3 regions of the Streptomyces sp. NPDC001222 genome follow, and region 2 is predicted to be linked to each of the others. Evidence: riboswitches for the same ligand, from Rfam matches in the RefSeq annotation. Region 2 holds a riboswitch; each other region holds the start of a gene.
The links. A riboswitch is a leader RNA that binds a small molecule or an ion and turns the genes downstream of it on or off. The one in region 2 is predicted to bind thiamine pyrophosphate.
Positions count from the first base shown of each region.

Region 1: it holds a riboswitch for thiamine pyrophosphate, as region 2 does, so the genes downstream of both, thiC (phosphomethylpyrimidine synthase ThiC) here and thiO (glycine oxidase ThiO) in region 2, are expected to answer to the same signal.
Region 3: it holds a riboswitch for thiamine pyrophosphate, as region 2 does, so the genes downstream of both, ACFY2Z_RS38785 (purine-cytosine permease family protein) here and thiO (glycine oxidase ThiO) in region 2, are expected to answer to the same signal.

Region 1 covers NZ_JBIAXT010000007.1:207,347-209,608, forward strand. The annotation lists gene ACFY2Z_RS13100 (YibE/F family protein) at 1-1,288, opposite strand, end outside; TPP riboswitch at 1,360-1,516, shown strand; gene thiC (phosphomethylpyrimidine synthase ThiC) at 1,509-2,262, shown strand, end outside.
Region 2 covers NZ_JBIAXT010000001.1:274,651-276,912, reverse strand. The annotation lists gene ACFY2Z_RS01270 (NAD(P)/FAD-dependent oxidoreductase) at 1-1,101, opposite strand, end outside; TPP riboswitch at 1,320-1,432, shown strand; gene thiO (glycine oxidase ThiO) at 1,431-2,262, shown strand, end outside.
Region 3 covers NZ_JBIAXT010000052.1:29,595-31,856, forward strand. The annotation lists gene ACFY2Z_RS38785 (purine-cytosine permease family protein) at 1-887, opposite strand, end outside; TPP riboswitch at 879-972, opposite strand; gene ACFY2Z_RS38790 (jacalin-like lectin) at 1,065-2,262, opposite strand, start outside.

The DNA of each region.
Region 1 (2,262 bases), on a different contig from region 2:
ACGCGACCAGCCCGATCGAGCCGACCAGCGTGCGCACGATCTCCTCGGCGACCAGCTCGCTGCCCGCGACCGAGAGCACACTGCTCTGCGCGATCGAGAAGAGCAGCAGCAGGGGCAGGGCGGCACCCGCGTACGCCAGGACGAGCGTGTTGACGACCGAGGCGATGTGGTCGCGGCCGATGCGGATGCCCGCGCGGTACAGCCCGCGCCAGCCCATCGTCGGGTTGGCCTCGTGCAGCTCCCAGACCGCGGAGGTCTGGGTGACGGTCACGTCGTCCAGGACGCCGAGGGATCCGATGATGACGCCGGCGAGCAGCAGACCGCTCATGTCGATGTGCGGGTACAGGCCGTGGATCAGGCCGGTGCTGTCGTCCGTGTTGCCGGTCAGCGCGGCCCAGCCGATGAACTCCGAGCCGAGGAGACCGATCAGCGACAGGGAGACGAGGGTGCCGAGCACCGCCACGGAGGTGCGGGCCGAGAGTCCGTGGCACATATAGAGGGCGATCAGCATGATGGCGCTCGACCCGACCACGGCCACGAGCAGCGGATTCGAGCCATCCAGGATCGCGGGCAGGATGAAGAGGCTGAGCAGCAGAAAGCTGACGGCCAGCGCGACGAGTGCCATGACCCCGCGCATCCGGCCCACGACCACCACCGCTACGGCGAAGATGCCGGCGAGCAGGGCCATGGGGAACTTGCGGTCCACATCGGTCACCGAGTACTGCAGTTCCTTGGGCGCGGAGGGCTCGTAAGCGGCCACGACCTTCTCGCCCTGGTGCAACTGCCGTGACTGGTCCGGCTGGACGATCTCCGTGAACGTACGGCCCTTGTCCTTGCCGGTGTCGACGCGGACGGTCGCCTTCTTGCAGGTGCCGGCCGGAGTCTGCGGGGCCGACGAGCCGCCGGTGAGGGAGGTGTCGCCGATCGGGCCCCCACCCGAGGCGTTCACGGACTTGCAGTCCACCGCCTCGACCGTGGTGACCGTGGCCTGTTGGGTCTGCCGGTCGAAACCGACGCCGGAGCGCTTGTGCGACGGGACCCCGCCGGGCCACAGCACCACGAGACCGACGATGACCGCCGCGGTGAACGGGATGAGGATCGCGGCGATGACCCTGCGCAGATGCCGCGAGACGGGAGCCGCGGGGCCATGGCTGTGACTGTGGGAGTGGCCGTGTCCACCGCCGGTCCCATGGCCGTGCCCGTCTGCGCGGCTGTGTCTGTCGTCCGGGCCGTGGTGGTGCGGCGGCTCGGGCGAGGGGTGCGAGGGGAGATGCTGCGTCGGGGGCACCGCCCGATCATCGCAAGAAGGCGCAGGGCCTACTGTTCAGCTCACCCAATTAGACGCTAGCGTGAAGGGACTTTTGCACACGCGGGAGCTCGGAGCACCGGGCTGAGAGGGCGCTGACCTCCGTAGACGCGATGTTTCACGTGGAACATCAGCGAGTGGAGACGGCTGTGCCGACCGCTGAACCTGTTACCGGGTAATGCCGGCGTAGGGAGTAGGTCTTATGACCGTCAAGGACGTACGCACGCCTGCCTCCGCTCAGGGGGAAGAGCCCCAGGGGGCCGGGAAGTCCATCGGCTGGCACAAGGCGTATATCGAGGGTTCGCGCCCAGATCTGCGGGTGCCGGTCCGTCAAGTGCATCTCACCAACGGGCAGTCGGTCACCCTGTACGACACCTCCGGCCCGTACACCGATCCAGTCGCCGAGACCGACGTCCGTCGGGGCCTCGCGCCGCTGCGGGAGAACTGGATCATCGCTCGCGGCGACACCGAGGAGTACGCGGGCCGCCCCGTCCGTCCCGAGGACGACGGGATCAAGCACACCTCGCCGCGTGGCGGTCTGCGCAACCTCGATGCGGTGTTCCCTGGGCGCCCGCGTCAGCCGCGCCGCGGTCGCGACGGCAACGCGGTGACGCAGCTCGCGTATGCGCGCCGTGGGGAGATCACACCGGAGATGGAGTTCGTGGCCCTCCGGGAGAACGTGTCGCCCGAGGTCGTCCGTGAGGAGATCGCGGCGGGCCGCGCGGTACTGCCGGCCAACGTCAACCATCCGGAGATCGAGCCGATGATCATCGGCAAGCGGTTCCTGGTGAAGGTCAACGCCAATATCGGCAACTCCGCGGTGACCTCCTCCATCGAGGAAGAGGTCGAGAAGATGACCTGGGCGACCCGCTGGGGTGCCGACACGGTCATGGACCTGTCCACCGGCCGCAACATCCACACCACCCGTGAGTGGGTGCTGCGCAACTCCCCCGTGC
Region 2 (2,262 bases):
CACCAGGCTGCCCGAGCGCAGCCAGCACACGGCCCAGGCGGCGCCCTGCGGGTTCCCGCGCCAGACGGTCGTGTCGGCCGCGGCGTGGTGGCCCACGTACTGGACGAAGCGGCCGAACTGCTCCGACCAGAAGTACGGCACGGGGTCGTACGCCATCGGGGTCTCCCCGATGATGTTCGCGGCCACCGTGCGCGGGCCCTGGAGGGCGTTGTCCCAGTGGTGGACCAGCAGGCGCTGCTCGTACCGCCCCGACGGGAAGGACGCGCAGTCCCCGACCGCGTACACGTCCGGCACCGAGGTGCGCAGGTGCTCGTCGGCCGGCACCTCCCCGTGCGCGCCCAGCTCGATGCCCGAGCCGGCGAGCCACGCCGTGGCCGGACGCGCGCCGATGCCCACGACCACCGCGTCCGCGGGCACCCGGGACCCGTCGTCGAGCACCACGGCCCCGGGCTCGATGCGGTCCACGCGCGCGTGGGTGCGCAAATCCGCCCCGCTGTCCGCGTACCAGACCGCCATCGGGGCGGCCACCTCCGCGGGCAGCGCTCCCGCGAGCGGCCGGTCCGCGGCCTCCACCACGGTCACGGCGCAGCCCGCCTCGCGCGCGGCGGTGGCGAACTCGGCACCGATCCAGCCCGCGCCCACGACCACGATGTCGTGCTGCTCGGCGAGGACCGGCCGCAGCCGCTCGGCGTCGTCCAGCGTGCGCAGCAGATGCACCCCGGGGACGCCTTCGGCGCCCGGCAGCTGGATCGGTTCCGCTCCGGTGGCGAGGACGAGCACGTCGTAGGGGACGGGTCCCTCCACGGTGTCCAGTTCGTGGTCGCGGGTGCGCAGGCCGACCACCTCGCAGCCCAGCCGCAGCTCGATGCCGAGGGCCTCGAAGTCGACGTCGAAGGCTGAGCCCTCGGCCTTGCCGAGCAGCACGGCCTTGGACAGCGGCGGCCTGTCGTACGGCTGGTGCGGCTCCGCACCGATCAGCGTCACCCGGCCGGTGAACCCCTGCTCGCGCAGCGCGACCGCGGTCTGCACCCCGGCCATGCCCGCACCCACGACGACGACGCGCCGTGCCGAATCGCCCCGCTCCTGCGTCTGCTCGCTCACCTGATCACCCTAGCCAACTGACAATGTGTCAGTCAGCGGGCATGCTGAGTGACCTGCTGCACAGCACTCGTCCCGCTGCCTGCCGCGACCCCGCCCGAGCAGTGCCTGCCGGAGACCGGGGGTCCCCTTGCGCCTACCCGCCGCGGCTCCGCACAACCTCGGCCCCCCGGGAGGCTCCCTTACCGGCGCGGACGGCCACGGATTAGGGTGGCCCCCGTACAAGCACTCGCGGGAGCCCGGACGCACCGGGCTGAGAGGGAGGCTGGCCGGCCTCCGACCGTACGAACCTGATCCGGATCATGCCGGCGAAGGGAGGGGGCTGAACGCCCATGTCACCCACACGTACCTCGGACGTCCTCGTCGTCGGGGGCGGGGTCATCGGACTCGTCACGGCCTGGCGCGCCGCGCAGCGCGGGCTCGCCACGACCGTGGTCGATCCCGCTCCGGGTGGCGGCGCCGCCCAGGTGGCCGCGGGGATGCTGGCCGCCGTCACCGAACTGCACTACGGCGAGCAGACGCTGCTCGCGCTCAATCTGGAGTCCGCGCGGCGCTACCCGGACTTCGCCGCCGAGCTGACCGAGGCCACCGGGCAGGACCTCGGATACCGGCGGTGCGGCACGCTCGCCGTCGCGCTCGACGCCGACGACCGAGCTCATATGCGGGACCTGCATGCCCTCCAGCAGCGCTCCGGCCTCGCGTCGGAATGGCTGAGCGGCCGTGACTGCCGACGCCTGGAGCCGATGCTCGCCCCCGGGGTGCGCGGCGGGCTCAAGGTCGACGGCGACCACCAGATCGACCCGCGGCGGCTGGTCGCGGCGCTGGTCACGGCCTGTGAACGGGCCGGGGTGGGCTTCCACCGGGGCTGGGCCGAGCGGCTGACGGTGCTGCGGGGGCGGGCCGCCGGCATCCGGACCGCCGACGGCACCGACCTGGCCGCGGAGCAGGTCGTGCTGGCCGCGGGCAGTCTCAGCGGGCAGCTCGCGGGGGTGCCCGACGAGGTGCTGCCGCCCGTACGCCCCGTGAAGGGGCAGGTGCTGCGGCTGACCGTGCCGAAGCGGTACGCCCCGTTCCTGAGCCGTACCGTGCGCGCCGTCGTGCGCGGCGGCCACCTCTACCTGGTGCCGCGCGAGAACGGCGAGCTGGTGGTCGGCGCGACCAGCG
Region 3 (2,262 bases), on a different contig from region 2:
CCGCCCAGCAGCGTGTCCACCCCTGTGGCCGTCTGGTCGGTCAGCGCGGACGCGCCCCACAGCCCGAGGGCCTGGACGGCCACGTAGGACACCACGAGCCCGAGCAGCGTGCACCAGAACATCCGGGAGCGGGACGTGGCACGCGGCAGATAGCGGCTGAAGTCGCTGGCGTACGGGGCCCAGGACAGGGCCAGACTGAGGGCGATGGTGCTGGTCAGCACGAACGCGCCCGCCCGGTCGGCGCCGTGTGCGCTGCCCGTCGCGGCCACCTGGACGCTGCCGGACATCCGCAGGGCGATCAGCGTGAAGGCGGCCGCGAGCACGAAGGTCATGACGATCTGGAGGCGGTGGATGGCCTCGTAGCCGAGGACGCCCAGGGCCCCCTGCGCCAGCATGATGACGAGGACACCCAGCCAGAACGGCCAGCCGCACAGCCGCGCCAGCGCGTCCCCGCCGAAGAGCCCGATCAGGGCGTCCCAGGCGACCGACGACAGCCACTGCAGCACACCGGGCAGCGCGACCGCACGCCCGAACGCGAGCCGGGCGAGGGGGAGCTGCCCCGCGCCGGTGCGACTGCCCCAGGTGCTCAGATAGGCGGTGGGCACCGCGCCGATCAGTGTGCCGAGGACGACGGCGGCGAGCGCGGTGGTGAAGTCAAGGCCGAGCGCGATGCCTATGGTGCCGGTGAACACACCGGTCATGGTCAGATTGGGTGCGAACCACACGGTGAACAGCCGGCCCGCGCCGCCGTAGCGATGGGTCTCGGGGACCGGTTCGATGCCGTGCCCCTCGATCCGGAGATCGCCGGGAGCGCTGGGCATCCGGCCGTCGAAGACGGCTCGCCGGCTGTCGGCGGGCAGCCCGCCGGGAACATGCGCCAAAGGCATGAAAGACATCCCTCCGCCAGTACGAACTGGTTCAGGTTCGACGGGTGTGATCTCAGCCCCTGGCGGGGCACCCCGTGTCCGGTACGGCGGCAAGGTTAACCCGAGCCCTGGGATGTGCCATACGGAAGGGCCACTGCCGGATCCTGCAGCGGCCCTTCTGCTCTACGACGTGCCGTGTCAGCGCCGGGTGTAGATGAAGCCGGTCTTGTCGACCTCGTCGCCGGAGCGGCCGTGGAATCCGGCGATCTGCCAGCCGCTGGGCGCCGTGCGTGTCACGCAGTCGGAGGTCGTGGTGCCGCCCGCCAGGCTGTTTCCGAGATTGGTCGTGAACTTGGCGTAGAAGATCCTCGTGTGGCCGTCGTACTGGCCCTCGCACAGCTGCGCGCTCGTCACGTACTCGCCGCTGCCCAGGGTGAGGGACGAGGCCGTGCCGCCGGTGCCGCCGTGGGCGAGCGTGGTGCCGTTGCTCAGTGTCAGGCCGATGCGGTCGACGCGGGAGCCGCTGCGCAGGGTGATGCTCGTGGCGCGCGCGCCCGCCGGGACGCTGTCGATGTCGTCGAAGTAGTCCCCGTGCGGCCCGCCGAACTGGTCACTGAGCTGGAAGGCGGAGTTGCGCGACCAGCCGAACGTCGCGGTGATCGGGTCGTGGTCGGAGAGCATGAGCCCGTCGTCGGTGAGGAACTTCGCGTGCTCGTTGTTGTACGAGGTGGCGTTCAGTGAGACGAGCGTGCTGCCCCGGTAGAGGACCTTGTCGACGACCTCGCAGCTGTTCGTGGCCGCGTTCTCGTCGCAGACCAGCGCGTCGCTGCCCTTGGCGGGCGGGGTGCCGCCGCGTATGAGCTGGACCCAGGCGTCGGTGAGGCCGTTGGCCGCGGCGAACTCCGCGATGGTGTCACCGGAGCGGGTGTAGCGGGTGTTGGTGTCGCCCATCACCACGACGGCGTCGCCCGCGGAGTGGGTGCGGATGAAGTCCGTCAGCTGGCTGAGGTTGTCCGCGCGCGAGGCCAGGTCGCCGGCGTTCGTCCCCGCGTTGGTGTGCAGGTTGTAGAAGTCGACGTACACGCCCTCGGCGAGCCGCTCCCGCATGAACGTGAAGCCCTTGGGGGTGAGGCAGTCGCCCGAGTCGTACTGGCACGAGTTCCAGTGGACGCGCTCGAAGTCATCGGTGTCGTACGGCAGGTCGGACAGGGTGTTGAGGCCGCTGCCGATGCCGGCCCCGCCGCTGGTGGGCGTGCGGTAGGGGTGTGTGTCGGAGGCGTACAGGTAGGAGTGGTAGTTGAAGTCCTCCTGCACATGGACGATGTCGTACGGGCCGAGCCGCCCGCCGATCGTCGTCGTGCTCGACTGACGGGGCGTCGGGGCGCTGGAGAGGCCT